Regions from separate parts of the Sphaerisporangium sp. NPDC049457 genome, predicted to be linked through region 1. Evidence: riboswitches for the same ligand, from Rfam matches in the RefSeq annotation. Region 1 holds a riboswitch; each other region holds the start of a gene.
What was found. A riboswitch is a leader RNA that binds a small molecule or an ion and turns the genes downstream of it on or off. The one in region 1 is predicted to bind cyclic di-AMP.

Region 1 (4,178 bases):
CCCGACTTCGCCGGCGAGTTCGCTCCTTCGCCCACCGATCCGGCGAACCAGCCGGAAGGCGATCCCGACAAGGACGTCTACGGAGAGGACGAGGGATACGAGAGGCCGACCTCGGCCTGACACGCGCCGCCCGGCTCCGGCGTCACCTCCGGGGAGCGGCGGTGCTCTGGCGGACGATCAGGTCGGTGGTCAGGATGAGGCGGTTGTGCGACAGCGGTTCGTCGCGGGCGAGTGCGATCACCATGGACGCGGCGGCCGTCCCCATCTCCCTGAGCGGCTGGCGGACGGTGGTGAGCGGAGGGGTCACCCACCGCGCCGGTGTCAGGTCGTCGAAGCCGACCACGCTGAGATCGTCGGGAACGCGCAGGCCCAGCTTGGCCGCGGCCTGGTAGACGCCCATGGCCTGGCTGTCGTTGGAGGCGAAGACGGCGGTCGGCGGTTCGGGGAGGGCCAGCAGATCGAGGGCGTTCTCGATGCCGGCCTCCAGCAGGAACTCCGCCTCGCGCACCCAGGACGGATGCACCGGCACGCCGGCCTCGTCCATCGCCGCGCGGTAGCCGTCCAGCCGTGCTCTGGCCGACAGCAGCTGCCGGGGCCCGGTGATGACGGCGATGCGCCGATGCCCCAGTTCGAGCAGGTGACGGGTGGCCGTGAGGCCTCCGCTCCAGTTGCCGGCGCCCACCGACGGCACCCCGTGACCCGGTTCGCCGGTCGGGTCCAGCAGGACCAGGGGGATGTTCCGGTCGCGTAGCCGCTGCAGCTGGTCGCGGGTGAACCCGGAGAACACGGCGATCAACCCCGACGGACGCCGGTGCAGGATGCCTTCGAACCATTCGGGGTCGGCGACCCGCCGGCCCAGGAGCTGCGACAGCAGGAGGGAGAGCCGGTGCTCCCGCGCCACCGCCTCCACGCCGCTGATGATCTCCATCGCGTAGCCGGCCGCCGGTTCCAGCTCGTGGAAGACGAGCTCGACCATCGAGGTCCGGCTCGCCGGCTTTCTGCGGCGCCGGTAGCCGTGCTCCTCGATGATCCTTTCGATGGTCGCGCGGGTGCCCGGTGAGACCTCGGCCTTGCCGTTGACGACCTTGGACACCGTCGAGATCGACACCTCGGCCAGCTCGGCGATCTCCGCGATGGTGAGGGGGGAACGGTGCCCTGCCGCAGGAGGCGACTCGCGCGAAGCGGTCATGCCAGCAGCTTAGCCGCCGATGACCGCGTGTTTCCGATGTGGGCGGCTGTGTCGCCCGCCATGGCGCCGCCCTCGGTCATCGGCGCTCATCTCCTCGTGCCCCGAACGTCTCGGCCTCCGGCGGACGGCGTTCGGCGTGCCCGCCGGCGAGGTCGCGACGCCTTGTGGGCGATTTGTCCATGTTTACACCCTTATGGTGTTGCATGTACCTTTAGCGGACACGGTATACGTGCCGATGGCTCTCGCCGTCGTACCCGTTGCCGGTTCGTTGCCCACACCGCGCGTACCCCATGGGACTCCGTCCCGGCGGGGTCACGCGCCCGCTGAATCCGCGCCTCGCGGAACCGGGGACCCAAGTCTTCCGGGGTGAATCGGAGCGCCGGCCCCAGGGCGCACCGTAGGGCACTTCCTGCCCGAACCCGTCAGCTAACCCGGTAAGCGGTAAGGAAGCTAGGAGTACGCCCCTTCATGCCCACCTACCGGCTTTCCTTGGTCGTCCGCTCCCTCGGCGACCGCCTGCACCTCTCCAAGGACCGCCCGAGCCCCCCCGGGGACCGCCCGAACCCCTCCGGCACACGCCCGGACCTCTCCGGTACCCGCTCGAGCCTCCCCGGTACACGCCTGAGCCTTTCCGGCGTCCTTTCGAACCTCGCGCGCAGGCGCCGCGGCGCCGCCGTCGCGATCACGACGCTGGCCGTGTCCGCGGCCGCGGCCGCCTTCGTGCTGACCGGTCCGGCGGAGGCCGCGCCGACGGACCTCACCCCGGACCACACCTACGGCCAGGACGTCTCCGCCTACGAGGCCGATCACGACTGGAGCGCGAGCCCGGCGAAGTTCGGCATCATCAAGGCCACCGAGGGCCTGACCTTCCGCGACTCGGCTTTCGCCCGCCACTGGCGGGAACTGGGCAAGAAGGGCATCGTCCGGGGCGCGTACCACTATGGTCATCCCAGCAACGACCCCATCGCCGAGGCCGACTACTTCCTGTCTGTGGTGGACTCACAGCCCGCCGAGCGCGGTGATCTGCTGGTGCTGGACCTGGAGACCGCCGACGGCGAGTCCGTCGAGCACGTCAACGCCTGGGCCAAGACCTGGCTCGCCCATGTGAAGGCCGAGACCGGCGTCACCCCGCTGTTCTACAGCGGCTGGAACTTCGCCGACACCTACGGACACGGCCTGGCCGCCTATCCCCTGTGGGTCGCCTACTACGGCAGGGCGAAGGGCGACGTCACGCCGCCCGCGGACTGGAAGTCCTGGACCATCCACCAGTACACCGACGTTCCCGTCGACCAGAACGTCTCCCCCCTGACCCCCGACCAGCTGCGCGCCCTCGGCCGCCGCTGAGAGCACGCGGCGCCGGCCGGTCATGACGCCGTCGGCCGCGCATGAACCCAGCCGGACGGCCCATGTGGACGGCTACACCGTCACCCTCGACGGCGACCTGACCCCCGGGCGGGCGAGCAGGCTCACCCTGAAGGTCACCAGGAACGGCGCGCCGGTCACCGGCCTTGAGCCCTACCTCGGGGCGTACGGCCACCTCGTGGCGCTGCGCGCCCGAGACCTGGCCTACCTGCACGTCCATCCCGACGGCGTGCCGGGCGACGGCAGGACCAAGCCCGGGCCTGAGATCGTCTTCTACGCCGAGGCGCCGAGCGGCGGCGACTACCGGCTGTTCCTCGACTTCCGTCATGAGGGCGAGGTCCGCACCGCTGATTTCACCCTCCGCGCCGAGCAGGCGCCGGCGGACTCCGGTCCGCACGCCGAGGACGGCGCGCACGGCGATTCCGGGCACTGAGCGGCGATGTCATCCCGCCGTTGGCTGTCCGGAATGTCGTGATGCGGCGGTGTTTGATCACTTGGGTGAATTCCGGCGTTCTTAATACTTTGTCGCTTATGATCTATTACAGTGCTCGGTAAGCGGTCCGCGCTCCGAGGCGGCCGCCAGGTCAAGGGCCGCGCCGTGGAGATCGGAAGCCGGGGAACCGCGTCTCCGCGAGGGTGACCGTGGCAGTGCGCCCGGTCGGCGTCACCGTTGGATCGTTCCCGTACGCAGGCGTCGCCTCCCGGCGGGCGGATCGCGCAGAGGAGACCCCGAAGTAGTGGATCCGATCGCTGATGGCTTACTCGAAGCGATACGCCCGGAACTGGGCTATCGCGAGAAGGCGGGTCAGTACACCAAGTTCGGCAGCTGGTACGCGGGCAACGTCGACCGCGACCCTCAGTACAAGAACGCACCCTGGTGCGACATGTTCATCGCCTGGGCGGCCGACAAGGCGGGCGTCCAGGACTACGTCGGCCAGTTCGCCTGGACGCCGTCCCACGCGAACTGGTTCAAAGAGCAGGGAGCGTGGTCGGACGTCCCCGAGCCCGGCGCGCTCGTGTTCTACGACTGGGCGGGTTCCAAGAAGATCGGCAAGATCGACCATGTCGGCGTGGTCGAGAAGGTGGAGAACGGCAACATCCACACCATCGAGGCCAACGTCGACAAGGTGTGGCTGAAGCGCAAGGTCCGCGATGAGAGCAAGGTCGTCGGCTACGGCCTGCCGCGCAAGGTCCTGGAGAACCGGAGCCGCACCGACGCGCCGGTCATGCCGGCGGCGGACGGGGCGTCGGCCGGGTCGAACGCCGCGGCGGGCGCGGTGGCACGGGCACAGCCGGTGTTCGGGTTCTCCGGCCCGGAGGACGCGGCGGCGATGGCGACGGGAGTCGTGACCATCCTGCTCGGATCCGTTCTGGTGATGAGCCACGTGACCCGGACCGGGCGCGCGGCCGTGTCCCACGGCCGCCACCGCAGGCGCGCCAGGCGGCACCGCTCCCTGACCTGACAGGCCGGCGCCCGCGAAACTCCCTGACATGGCAGACCGGCCCCGCGCGACCCGGCACCGGTGACGCGGGAGGCCCGCGGCCTGCCGATAGTGTCGACAAGAGAGGACCGGGCAGGCGTCGAGCGTCGGAGGGCCGTCATGAGGATCCTCGGCATGATCTCCGG
Region 2 (4,178 bases), on a different contig from region 1:
GCCTTCGCGCTGTTCGCGGTCGTCCTGATGGGCTTCGGCATCTCGGTGCCCAAGCCCGCCGTCGGCGAGGTCTCCAAGTGCGTCATCACCGTGGCCGAGCAGGAGAAGGGCCGGCAGTGCACGCCGGCGCACCGGCCCACCCCCGCGGCGGTCGCCGGCCTGCGGGCCAACGACAAGATCGTGTCGTTCGGCGGCAAGCCGGTGCGGTCGTGGGAGGACGCCACCGCGCTGATCCGCGCCCACGGCGCCGGCCCGGTCGCGATCGGCATCGAGCGTGACGGCAGGCCGATGACGCTGAACACCACCCTCATCGCGCAGGACCGCCCCTCCCTCGACGATCCCACCAAGCTGGACAAGAACGTCGGTTTCCTCGGCATCACCCCCGTCTTCGTCGTGGAGAAGCAGGGGCCGGGCTACGTCTTCGGCTTCATGGTGGACCTGGTCCAGCGCAGCGCCGACGCGCTGCTGCACATGCCCCAGAAGCTCGTCGGGGTATGGCAGGCGGCCTTCGGCGGCGCCGAGCGCGACCTCGACAGCCCGCAGAGCGTCGTCGGCGCCGGGCGCCTCGGCGGCCAGATCGCCGCCGCGGCCATCCCGCTGGAGAACAAGATCGCCGGGTTCATCCAGCTGCTCGCGGGGTTCAACCTCGCCGTCGGCATGTTCAACCTGATCCCGCTGCTGCCGCTGGACGGCGGTCAGATCGCCGGTGGTCTGTGGGAGGGGTTCAAGCGCGGGTACGCCCGGGTGCGCCGCCGGCCGATGCCGGGTCATGTGGACATCGCCAAGGCGCTCCCGCTGACGTACGCGGTGGCGCTCATGCTGGTGGCCATGGGCACCTTGCTCATCTACGCCGACATCGTCAACCCCATCCGGCTGCCGGGCTGATCCGCTCAGAGGGGGGTCGCGTGGAGACGTTGGAGGCCCCGGAGGCGCTCGAACGGCTCAGAGCGCTCTGCCTGGCGCTGCCCGAGACCAGCGAGCGGCTGAGCCACGGCGAGCCCACATGGTTCATCCGGGGCAAGAAGACCTTCGTGATGTTCGCCGACCACCACCACGACGACCGCCTGGCCTTCTGGTGCGCGGCCCCGCCCGGCGTACAGGAAGCCCTGGTCGCGGAGGCGCCCGACCGGTTCTTCCGGCCGCCCTACGTGGGTCACAGGGGCTGGCTCGGCGTCTATCTCGACGTGGCGGCCGACTGGGATGAGATCGCCGAGATCGTCACCGACGCCTACCGGCTGGTCGCTCCCAAGAGCCTGCTCGGCCGGCTCGGCTGAGCCCTCGGGCCGCCTGGTCCGGCCGGGCGGCGGGTCACGGAAGTCGCACCTCCAGGCCTGTGTCGAAGTGGAAGTTTCACTCCGCCGCGCCGCCGTGATGCCGTACCCTGACGCCGCCGTCCCGCTCCGGACCCTCAGCCGAGCGGCCGGACGGCTCGCGGCGCCGGCACATCGGCTCGTGGCGCTAGTACATCGAGATGTGCACGTGGTCGAAGTGGTTGGCCGTGATGCCGCCGCGGTTCGCCATCGCGCGCCAGCCGGGGAAACCCAGGTTGTAGATCCGCTGCCGGTAGATCACGTACTTCACGCCCAGCTTGCCGCCGTTCTTGATGGCCCAGGCGGCGACCTGCTCGCCCATCGCGACGCCGGCGGGCGAGGGCATCGCCCCGCCCGAGCTGAGCATGAAGTCGCACGCCCTGCCCAGAGGGTGCTCCCCGCTGTTCTCGGCGCGGTAGCAGCCGACGGGGAAGCGCAACGGAAAGTGGTCCTTGACCTCGGCGCGCATCAGCCGGGTCCGCGGGGTGATGTTGTCGCCGCCGGCGGGCAGCTCGGGAGCCCACGACCCGTTCGCCCGCTTGCCGGGGGCGATGGGGACGAGCCGGTCCAGCTTGTCCTTGATCTGGGCGATGAGCTGCTCGGCGTCCTTGCGCTGCGAGGTCACCTCGACGACGTCCTCGCGCAGGCGGTCGGTGAGCGCGGCCGCGTCGTCGGCGGCCTTCTTGCGGTCGTCGCGGGCGGCTGTGTACTGGCCGATCTTCGCCGCCTGCTCGGCCTGGAGCTGTTCCAGCATCGCCGCGCCGCCGAAGCCGGGGGCCAGGACCTCCCGCATCATGCCGAGGCCGCTGCCCGCCTGGTAGCGCAGCTGGGCGATGTCGCCGACCTGGCCCGCGGACGCGGTCAACGCGGTCTCGGCGGCCTTCAGCCGCTCGCGCGCCGTCTTCTCCTCGGCCTTGGCCTTGGCGACCGCGACGCGCTTTGCGTTGTAGGTGACGATCAGCTTGTCGACCCGCTTGCCGAGCGCGGCCAGCTGCGCCTTGAGCTGTTTCTCGGTGGGCTTGGGGGCGGCGTTCCCCGCCGTTGACGGGCCGAGCACGAGAGCGGCCACGACCAGAGCGCAGGCGGCCACGGAAGCATGGCGACCGGAAGTCGGGGGCAGAGCCCACTCCTCTCCATCTGCCGACCGGGTTAGCTGACGGGTTCGGGCCGGAGTCGCCCTACCACCTGAGTGGATTCACCCCAAGGAACCATTGGGTCCCCGGCTCCCAGGCGGGGCGCCTGGGATTAGGCGGACCGGCCGTTACGGCCGGTGTCTGAAGGATGCTAGTGGTAGATCCGTATATATGGCGACCCCGGGCATTGACGTGTTGTGAGTCACGGCTGTGACCGCAGCATCCGGGCCGCCTCCTCGGGCAGCACGTCGTTGACGAACGCCCCCATCGCCGACTCCGACCCGGCCAGGTACTTCAGCTTCTGCGCCGCCCGCCGGATGCTGAACAGCTGCAGGTGCAGGTAGGCGAGGTCGCGCCCGGTGCGCACCGGCGCCTGGTGCCAGGCCGCGACGTACGGCATCGTCACCCCGAACAGCCCGTCCAGCCGGCGCAGCACGTCGGTGTACAGCGGGCCGAAGGCCGCGCGCTCCTCGGCGTCCAGCTCGCGCAGGTCCGCGGCCTTGCGGTTGAGGTAGACGTGCACCTCGAACGGCCACCGCGCCGCCGCCGGGACGAACGCCGTCCAGTGCTCGTTCGACGCGACGACGCGCGTCTCGGCCTTGCGCTCGGCGGCGAGCACGTCCGCGAACAGATCGCCGCCCGTGCGCTCGCGGTAACGGGCGGCCGAGGCCAGCATCTGCCGCGTGCGCGGCGTCACGTACGGATAGGCGTAGATCTGGCCGTGCGGATGGGCCAGCGTGATGCCGATCTCCGCGCCGCGGTTCTCGAACGGGAAGACCTGCTCCACGCCGGGCAGCAGGGAGAGCCGCTCGGTGCGGTCGGCGAGCGCCAGCAGCACCAGGTCGACCTGCTCGGGCGAGAGCCGGGAGAAGGAGGAGTCGTGGTCGGCGGTGAAGCACACCACCTCGGTGCGGCCGACGCCGGGCCGCACCTCGCTCAGGCCGCCGACGTCCTCGTAGTGGCCGAGATTGAAGCTGAAGGACGGAAAGCGGTTCTCGAACACGGCGACGTCGTAGTCCGCGGCCGGGATCTCCGTGGGGTGGCCCGGCCGCGACGGGCACAACGGGCACTCGTCGGTGGGCGGCAGGAACGTGCGGCTCTGCCGGTGCCCGGCGATCGCGATCCACTCGTCCATCACCGGGTCGTAGCGCAGCTCCGAGGCCGGGGGACGCGCGGGAAGATCCCGGGTGTCGGCCGCGCCGCGGTCGGCGCCGTCACGGCGGTCGAAGTAGATCAGCTCTCGCCCGTCCGCGAGATGGGTGACGGTCCGCTTCATCGGGCCACCTCCTGTCCGGCGGCATCCTGCGCCGCCTGTTCGGTTCTGCCGGCGGCCCGCGCCGCTCGTTCGTCTGTTCCGGCGACGGCCCGCGCCGCCTGTCCCGTCTCCGGGCTCTGTGCCGTCCGGCCCGACGGGACGGCGGGTTCCGCGGCGGCGTCGTGCGCCGCCGTCTGGAGCGTCGTCTCGCCCGGATCGGCCAGCATGAGCGTGCCGGCCTGTTCGGACAGCGCCGACCGCGCCTCCTCGGGCAGGCCGGTATCGCTGACCACCACGTCGGCCTCCTCCAGCCTGGCGATCGTGCTGATGCCGACGGTGCCCCACTTGCTGTGGTCGGCCAGGACGACCAGCCGTTGCGCCGCCGCGACGAGCTCACGGTCGGTCTCGGCCTCCAGGAGGTTGGGCGTGGTGAACCCCGCCCTGACGTTCATGCCGTGCACGCCGAGCATCAGCGTGTCG
Region 3 (4,178 bases), on a different contig from region 1:
CAGCCTTCGGCCGCGGGCACCGAGCCCTGCTCCAGGCCGTTGAGCACCTGCTCCACCTCGCGCTTGACCTGCGCGTGCTTCTCACCGAGGAAGATCGGCTGAAGCGACTTGATGGACGGCCCGAAGATCTTGCCGATGGGCGCGTTGTTGAAGTACTCGTTGGTCGCGCTCTGGAGCTCGGGGTTGTCCTGCGCCGGGATGGTGCTGGGCAGGTTGCCGCCCTCCTTGAACGCCATCAGCTGGGCGTCGGCGCTGGTCAGGTAGCTGGCCAGCTCCGCGGCCTCCTTCGGGTGCTTGGACTGCTTGGGCACCGCGAGCCAGGAGCCGCCCCAGTTGCCGCCGCCGCCGGGCACCGTCGCGACGTCCCACTTGCCCTTGAACTTGTCGCCCGCCGTGCCGGAGACGACACCGAGCATCCAGCCGGGGCAGCCGAGCGTCGCGAACTGCGACTTCACGAAGCCGGTGTTCCAGCCGTCGGTGAAGTTCTGCAGCTTGGCGGTCAGACCGCCCTGGCTCATCTTCGTCGCCATGTCGAACGCGCTCCGGACGGCCGGGTTCTTGTCGACGATGAGCTGCTGGTTCTTGTCGAAGTAGGTGACGTTGCCGTTCTTGGCGGCCTCCTGCGCCAGCACCACGTTGTAGATGGTGTTGATGCTGTCGACGAACTTGGCGTCCTTGACCTTGGCCTGGAAGTCCTGCCCGGCCTTGATGAAGTCCTCCCAGCCGCCGCTCCAGAGCTTGCCGACCTCCTCGCGGTCGGTGGGCAGCCCGGCCTTCTTGAACAGGTCGGAGCGGTAGCAGATGCTCATGCCGCCGACGTCGGTGCCGAGGGCGAACAGCTTGCCCTCGCTGTTGATGCCGTTCTCCCACTTCCACGCGGGGAAGTCGGCCTGGCGGCTCTGCAGGCCGTACTGGCCGAGGTCGGTGAAGAACTGGGGACGGGCCTTGGCGAGGCCCATGCCGCCCTCGTCGATGCCGACCACGTCACCGGCGCCGGTCCCCGACTGCAGCCACTGCAGCATCTGGGGCCAGTAGACGTTCTCGAAGCTGTCGGTCAGGTTGTTGTACTTGACCTGGACGTTCGGGTGGTCGCTGTTCCACTTCGCAACGGCGGCCTTGTACCCGAAGTTGGTACCGCCGCCGAACGTCTGCAGCGTAAGAGTGATCTTCTCGGCAGGCGCGGCCGACGACGAACCGCCGGTGTCGCCGCCGGTGTCGCCGGAGGAGCAAGCGGTGGTGATGCCGAGCGCTGCCGTCATCACCGATGCGACCGCGAGCAGTCTGCCGCGGCGCATTTTGTTCATCATTCCGGACCCCTCTCAGGTGGTTGCCCGATCATTGGGAGGTGCATCGAGGGCCGGCCCCGACAGTCGGGCCCACGATGTGCTGGATCCCTCAGTCGTGATCTCGCGGGGAGTGAACCTGCGAGCGATATTTGGGAGCGCTCCCACGAAGGGTCCCCGACGGGCAATGCTGGCGTCAATATGCCGAAACCTAACTGTTACTCCTGTGGCGATTAGGAGGAAGAAAACCGTCTACGGGCTCCCATAAACCCCGTTGGCAGCATTGGGAGCGCTCCCATCGCATGCGGCACAGTCGGGCGCAAATCATCCATGCGCCACTGGTGAAGCCGCCCGTACGGGTTCGGGCAGGCCGATTGGGACGTTCAGGACGACCGGGACGATCGGCGCGCCGCGCCGCCCAGAGCGCCGGCGCCGGGCGGCCGGGGGAGTGGGCCCGGCCGCGCGGCGCGGCGCGGCGTCCTCCGCGGGGAGGCGACGGGGACGCCATGGGATGAGGCGCGGGGAGAGCGGAAAGGTCAGGCCGCGTAGCTGGGATAGCCGTATCCGGCGACCTGGGAGGTCGGCCGGGTGCGGATCTCGACCCGGCCGCCGCTGGTGTTGCCCTCGATGGTCTGGATGGAGCCGTCGCCGTTGTCCTTGATGACGAAGCCGACGTGCTCGATGCCGTCCACGCTCTTGCTGCCGTCGAAGGCGAAGAACACCACCGCGCCGGGCTTGGGCGTGGTGCCCCAGCGGCCCTGGGAGGCGAACCACTTGGCGTGGGTGACGGTGTAGGCGTCGGAGCCGACGGTGTCCTGCATGCCGAGCTGGGCGCCCACCCAGGAGACGAACATGTCGCACCAGGAGGCGTTCGCGTAGCCGGCGATCGTGCCGGTGTCGCGGGCCACCGTCTCCTTGGCGCGCGGGGAGCTCATGTACCAGGCCTGGAACTTGGTGCCGCCGCCCTCGCTGTTCTCGCTGATCCCGACCTGCTTCTCCGCCAGCGCCAGCAGCTGCTGGGCGGAGACCTGCCGGGAGGGGAGTCGCATCGCCTTGGCCGCCTCCTTGCGCGCGACGCCGACGACGTTGTCCTTCGGAGAAGAGTCGGCGTGCGCCGCGAGCGCGGTGCCGGTGACGGCCTGTGCGAGCACGAGGCCGCCGAACACGAAAGCCTTCAGCTGGTTCTTCGGGGCATCCAGGAGCCGATGCGGGAGCATGGAGAACATGGACAAGCTGAAACTCCTTCTTCCGGCCGCCTACCGAGTTAGCTGACGGGTTCGGGCGTGAAGGTTCGCCCTACAGGCGCGTCCGTGGGCGGGCGCGACTGATTCACCCCAAGGGAGGTGGGTCCCCGGTTCCGCGTGGGAGCGGATTCGGCGGTAGCGCGTGACGGCGGGAGAGGGCTCTCCGCAGAGGACCGGCCGCGCCGGGCAATCTCAGCGGTACGGGAGGCTCGCCCAGATGGGCGGTACCCGCGCCGGGATTCCTCCGAGAGTAATACATCGGACAAACATGATGCAAGTAGGACAAATCTCTCGCCAGGACAGGATTCGCGAGCGCTAAAGCGTGCATGCCGCCGCCCGCGTGCGCCGCGCACGGCCGGGGGTTGACCTGCCGCGACGCGGGCAGGTCACCGCCGGCTCTGGCCCGGCCGCCGCGCCCGGCCCGCTGGCGGGACGATCCGGGAGCCGCCGGGACGGCGCGGCCGGAAGTGGTACTTCAAGCGCCGGGTGCCTTCAGTGTCAAACGAGACGGGCGTTACTCAGGCGACGGCCGTGACGCGGGCCCGCGTCCGGCGACGGTTCGGCCGCCGTCGGCCGCCGTTCATCGTGCGTTCCCCCCTTCGTCGCGTCGCCCGGCTAGGTTGCGTGTCGTCGTGAACGTGTCAATGCCCGGCGTGGAGAGGAACGGCCGAAGCCGCGTACGGGAGCAGAGGTCGGCCGTCGCCTGGGTGGAGTCGCCCCTCCAGCTGCTGTGCGCGGTCGAGGCGCGGTACGCCGGAGTGATCGGGCCGGGCACGCGCGTGGTGACCCGCGGCAGGCTGCCCGGCCTGCGCGTCACCCGCGCCGAGCTGGACGCGCTGGAGCTCCCCGCCGGGCTGAGCATCGAGACCGCCGAGGCGGGCCTGCCCCGTCCCGGCCGGCGCGCCGCCTGGGTCCTCGGCGACGCGTTCTCCGGCAGGATGCAGCTCACCTCGCTGACCGCCTTCCCCTCGCGCATGGTCGTCGTCGACGACGGCCTGGCCACGATCCGCCTGCTCGAACAGCTGACCGCCGGCCTCGGCGCCCCGCTGCTGCGCGCCCGGTCCCAGGCAGGGCCGTCCCGCCGGGCCCTCGGCGTCGCGGCGGGGCTCCGTCTGCGCGCCGCGGCCAGGGCCGGACGGCTCACCGTGTTCACCGCCCTGCCCGTCCCGGTCGGCCTGGCCGGCGCCGTGCGCGGGCTCGGCGCCGAGCTGGTCACCCACGACTTCCCCTGGCTGCGCTCCCAGCCCGTGGCCGCCCATCCCCGGCCGGCGGAGAACACGGTGGTCCTCGGCACCTCGCTGGTGCGCAACGGGCTGATCCGCCGCGAGCGTTACCTGGCATGGCTCTTCGGGCTCGAAGGGCCGCTGGCCTACTATCCGCACCGCCGGGAGGACCCCGGCGACCTGGCGGCCGTCCGCGACCACCCCGGCGTCACCGTGTACGACGCCGGGGCGCCGGTCGAGATGACGCTGCGCGACCTGCGGCCCGGCCAGCGCGTGCTGAGCCTGCCGTCCACGGCCGTCACCTCGCTGCGCGTCCTGCTGGGCGCGCGCGGGGTGCCCGTCGAGACCGTGGACGTGCCCGACGACTGGTGGACTCCCTCCGCGACGGTCTCCCTCCGATCGCATCTCCAGATGTTCGCGCACGAAAG
Region 4 (4,178 bases), on a different contig from region 1:
CGTCGTTTCCGTGCATGCTCTCCCCTGCCCCGTCACCGCGCCCGTGATCACCGAAGCTGGGCTCGGACGTACTGTCGCCAGGCGGCGGTGAACTCCGCGAGGCTCATGCGGAGCGTACGGGACAGCGCCGCTCGCACGTCGCCGTGCCTGGACTCACGGTAGAGGGTCACCAGGGCGCGCTCGCCGAAGCGCCCCGCGACATACCGGCAGGCGAGCCAGGCCTCCTCGTACGCCTGGGCGAGCCGCGCCGAGCCGGCGGCGAACGCGTCCGGGCCGGGAAGCTCCGAGGGCGTCCGCCCGGCGCGCACCTCGCCGGCCAGCTCGGCGGCGGCGCGGCGCACCGGGATGCCGGCGTCGAGGTAGCCCACGTAGTCGGCGAACCCCTCCACCAGCCACTTCGGGGTGCGCCCGTCGAGCGCCGCTCCGGTGGCGAGGTGGGTGATCTCGTGGGCGAGCACGACGTCGCGTCCCACCTCGCTGAGCCGGGCGAACGACCGCGGCTCGACGATCACCCGGTCGGCGCCCGCCACCGCCGCGAGGCCGCTCACCGACGCCGGGGCGGCCAGCACGGCCGCCTGCGCGGTGGTCGCGGGCACCAGGACCAGCGGGCGCACCGGACCGGCGACGCGGGCCACGAGCAGACTCGCGCGGTCGGCCCGGCGCGCCAGGTCGGCAGGCCCGGACAGGCCCGCCCCCGGCGCCAGGACCACCAGCGAGCGCTCGCCGTGGAACGTCCGCGCGCCGGACCAGATCTCGGGATGCTCCCTGATCACCGCCCGCGCCCGCCGCCCGAGGTCGTCGCCGGCGGCGACGGGACCGGTCAGCACGGCCAGCAGCCCCGCCAGGACGGCCCAGAGCCACACGACGCGCATGCGGGCAATCTACCTGCTCGCTCTCGCCCCATATCGGTATGGCGGGGGCGTGGACGTGCGAAAGCCCCGGCCGCCTCGAGGGGGAGAGACGGACGGGGCCTTCACGACCTCGCGGCCGGGGGACGGACCGCTCTGGTCGACCGGCGGTGGGGGCACCGACCGGGCAGAGTCGCGGCGCCGGGGAGCGCTCGGGGTCAGGCGGCGGGGCGGACGGCTCCGACGAACGACGCCTTGCGGTAGCCGGCCAGCTTGTCGATCCGCACCCGCGCGCCGCTGTGCGGGGAGTGGATCATCTTGCCGTGCCCGACGTACATGCCGACGTGGCCGAGCCCGTAGAAGAACATCAGATCGCCCGGCTTGAGGTGCTTCCAGGAGATCTTCTTCCGAACCGAGCGGAACTGGCCGGCCGCGACGCGGGGCAGCTTCACGCCGGCCTTGCGCCAGGAGTACACCATCAGGCCGGAGCAGTCGAACGCTCCCGGGCCGCTGGCGCCCCAGCGGTAGGGGTCGCCGATCTGCTTCTTGGCCACCGCGACGGCGGTGTGCGCCTTGATCCGCTGCCGCGCCGCCCGGCTGAGCTTCGCGGTGCTCTTGCTCTTGCTCTTGGCCGTGCTGGAGGTGGTGGCGGAGCCGCTCGCCTCGCTCACCGTGGCGGAGCCGGTGGGCTCCTCCGCCCCGGTGATGCTCGGCGTCTCGATCAGCCCGGCGGGGCCGTAGACGTCGGACGGTCCCGAAGAGCTCTGAGCGGTGGTCGCCGTGGTGGCGTCAGCCGCCGTCGCCTGTGTCGCGACGGCCCCCACGGAGGCCGTCATGGTGAGTGCCACACCGCTGAGAGAGAAGCGGGCAATGCGCGACAGACGAGGGTTCTGGGTGGTGCTGGACAGGATCGCTCCTTGATTCTTCCACTCATGCCTACCGGGTTAGCTGACGGATTCGGGCCTGGAAGCAGCCCTACGACGTCATAGACGTCGATTCACCCCTGATCCCGAAAAAAAGGATCTATTGGGTCCCCGGTTCCGTGCTCCTTGCCGCACGGATTCGGCAGGTCACCGCCCCTGGGGGCCTGGTTCACGCCTGAATCAGGCGACGGTGACCGCTGGATTGTGGTACTGAACCCGGACCGGTGAGACCGGCCCGGTTCGCGACGGCATGGCGTGCTCGCCGCGGCCCAGAAGTTACCCAGATCCTCAAATTGAGGCAAAGCCATGACAAAGAGTCATAGATCAAATAAGCGACTTGTAAATCACGGAACCCCTGCACAACAAGGGCATCTGTTACCCGAATGTGATTCCCCTCACACACCTCGAAACGTGACCCGCACTGAGTCACATCAGTCACTCCTGTCACAGCTGTCGCGAGCGATCTGAGCGAGGAACGGTCCACGCGGGGCGCGGACGGTGGCCGAGAGGTGACCGTGGGCGACGACTCCGGCAGGTGCGCGACACCTATTCCGCAACAGCCGTTGGACAACGACTACTGCGCAATGCTCATTACGCAAGAGTCATTGCACAAAGTCGATTGCGTATGCCAGGGTGAGGTCATGGCGAACCAAGAAGTACGACAGATCACCGACTCACGCGTGCTGGCCGCCCTGTCGCATCCCATGAGGAGGCGGCTGATGGACGCGCTGAAGGTCTACGGCCCCTGCACCGCGAGCATGCTGGCCGAGCACACCGGCCAGGCCGTCGCCAACGCCAGCCACCATCTGCGCGTCCTCGCCACGAGCGGCCTGATCGAGGAAGCGCCCGAGCTGGCCCGCGACCGGCGTGAGCGATGGTGGCGGCTCGTCTCGGCGGAGATGCGCTGGACCGAGTCGGACTTCGACGGCGACCCGGCCACCGCCGCCATCGCCAGCGCGGCCGCGTCCATCAACCTCGACCACCACGTCAACATGGTCCGCGCCTGGTACGCCGCGAGCGACGAGACGCGGCAGGCCTGGCAGGACGCCCCGTTCTCCGCCGACAAGTGGCTGCGGCTCACCCCGGAGGAGCTTGCCGAGTTCGAGGAGCAGTTCCTCGAACTGCTCAGCCGCTGGGGCTCCCGCGAGATCCCCGACGACGGACGCGACCGCGAGCCGGTCTTCGTCTTCGCCTTCGCCGTCCCGGCGCGGCCATGAGCGCCCTCACCGCCGACCCCGGCGCCGCGCCGAAGGCACGCGGCCGCCGTGGCGGGTTGCTGCGCCACCGCGATTTCCGGCTGCTGTGGGCCGGCGAGACCACGAGCGGCCTCGGCAGCGCCCTGACCTCGGTCGCGCTGCCGCTGGTCGCGATCACGGTCCTGCGCGCGAGCACGTTCGAGGTGGCGCTGCTGTCCGCCGCGGCGTGGATCCCCTGGCTGATCATCGGCCTGCCCGCCGGGGCCTGGGTCGACCGGCTGCCGCGCAGGCCCATCATGCTCGCCTGCGACGCCGCCTCGTTCCTGTTGTTCCTCAGCGTGCCGGCGGCGGCCTGGCTGGGCCTGCTCACCATCGGCCACCTGCTGGCGGTCGCGTTGCTGACCGGCACGGCGAAGGTGTTCTTCCAGACGGCCTACCAGGTGTACCTGCCGGCCGTCGTGGGCCCGGCCGACCTGCCTGAGGGCAACGCCAAGCTCCAGGGCGGCGAGTCGGCCGTCCAGGTGGTGGGCCCCGGCGTCGCGGGCCTCGTCGCCCAGGCGTTCGGCGCGGTCGCCGCCCTGGTCGGCGACGCGGTGAGCTTCCTGGTCTCGGCCCTCTGCCTGCTCGGCATCAGGGCCCGGGAGACCCCGGCCCGCAGGGAGCGGCGGACGACCACGCTGCGGCACGAGATCGGCGAGGGGATGCGCTTCGTCCTGCGCGACCCCTATCTGCGGGTGCTCACCGTCTTCGGCGCCGCGAGCAACCTCGGCCTGATGGGGTACCAGGCCATCCTCGTGGTCTTCCTGGTGCGCGAAATCGGCGTGAGCCCCGGAACGGTGGGCGGGCTGCTGGCCGCGATGTCCCTGGGCGGCGTGGCCGGCGCGGCGTGCGCCACCCTCCTGTGCCGGCGTTTCGGCAGCGCCCGCGCCATGATCGGCTGCGAGCTGCTCGGCGCGCCGTTCGGGCTGCTCATCCCACTGGCGAACCGCGGGGGCGGGCTGGCGCTCGCGGTGGCGGGCGGGTTCGTCGTCGTCGCGGGGGTCGTGGCGGGCAACGTCATCAAGGCGAGTTTCCGGCAGACCTACACTCCCCCGCATCTGCTTGGGCGGGTGTCGGTGAGCATGCAGTTCGTCAACTACGGCACCATCCCCCTCGGCGCGCTCCTCGGCGGGGCGCTCGGCGGCGCCATCGGCACCCGCGCGTCAATGTGG

Region 2: linked by a shared signal. The riboswitch ahead of ACZ6QO_RS32525 (coiled-coil domain-containing protein) and the one ahead of ACZ6QO_RS08285 (glycoside hydrolase family 25 protein) in region 1 are both predicted to bind cyclic di-AMP.
Region 3: linked by a shared signal. The riboswitch ahead of ACZ6QO_RS22175 (CHAP domain-containing protein) and the one ahead of ACZ6QO_RS08285 (glycoside hydrolase family 25 protein) in region 1 are both predicted to bind cyclic di-AMP.
Region 4: linked by a shared signal. The riboswitch ahead of ACZ6QO_RS14545 (C40 family peptidase) and the one ahead of ACZ6QO_RS08285 (glycoside hydrolase family 25 protein) in region 1 are both predicted to bind cyclic di-AMP.

Annotation. Positions count from the first base shown of each region.
Region 1 is NZ_JBVJHR010000004.1:155,771-159,948, reverse strand. It holds gene ACZ6QO_RS08295 (hypothetical protein) at 1-120, shown strand, start outside; gene ACZ6QO_RS08290 (LacI family DNA-binding transcriptional regulator) at 143-1,189, opposite strand; cyclic di-AMP (ydaO/yuaA leader) riboswitch at 1,501-1,645, shown strand; gene ACZ6QO_RS08285 (glycoside hydrolase family 25 protein) at 1,658-2,533, shown strand; gene ACZ6QO_RS08280 (hypothetical protein) at 2,598-2,984, shown strand; gene ACZ6QO_RS08275 (CHAP domain-containing protein) at 3,289-4,014, shown strand; gene ACZ6QO_RS08270 (anhydro-N-acetylmuramic acid kinase) at 4,153-4,178, shown strand, end outside.
Region 2 is NZ_JBVJHR010000025.1:40,115-44,292, reverse strand. It holds gene ACZ6QO_RS32535 (M50 family metallopeptidase) at 1-885, shown strand, start outside; gene ACZ6QO_RS32530 (MmcQ/YjbR family DNA-binding protein) at 906-1,274, shown strand; gene ACZ6QO_RS32525 (coiled-coil domain-containing protein) at 1,459-2,400, opposite strand; cyclic di-AMP (ydaO/yuaA leader) riboswitch at 2,435-2,572, opposite strand; gene galT (galactose-1-phosphate uridylyltransferase) at 2,646-3,719, opposite strand; partial or broken gene ACZ6QO_RS32515 (DeoR/GlpR family DNA-binding transcription regulator) at 3,914-4,178, opposite strand, start outside.
Region 3 is NZ_JBVJHR010000014.1:28,117-32,294, reverse strand. It holds gene ACZ6QO_RS22180 (ABC transporter substrate-binding protein) at 1-1,295, opposite strand, end outside; gene ACZ6QO_RS22175 (CHAP domain-containing protein) at 1,820-2,509, opposite strand; cyclic di-AMP (ydaO/yuaA leader) riboswitch at 2,521-2,672, opposite strand; gene ACZ6QO_RS22170 (hypothetical protein) at 3,160-4,178, shown strand, end outside.
Region 4 is NZ_JBVJHR010000008.1:112,258-116,435, forward strand. It holds gene ACZ6QO_RS14535 (M48 family metallopeptidase) at 1-16, opposite strand, end outside; gene ACZ6QO_RS14540 (hypothetical protein) at 48-872, opposite strand; gene ACZ6QO_RS14545 (C40 family peptidase) at 1,067-1,684, opposite strand; cyclic di-AMP (ydaO/yuaA leader) riboswitch at 1,767-1,926, opposite strand; gene ACZ6QO_RS14550 (ArsR/SmtB family transcription factor) at 2,413-2,988, shown strand; gene ACZ6QO_RS14555 (MFS transporter) at 2,985-4,178, shown strand, end outside.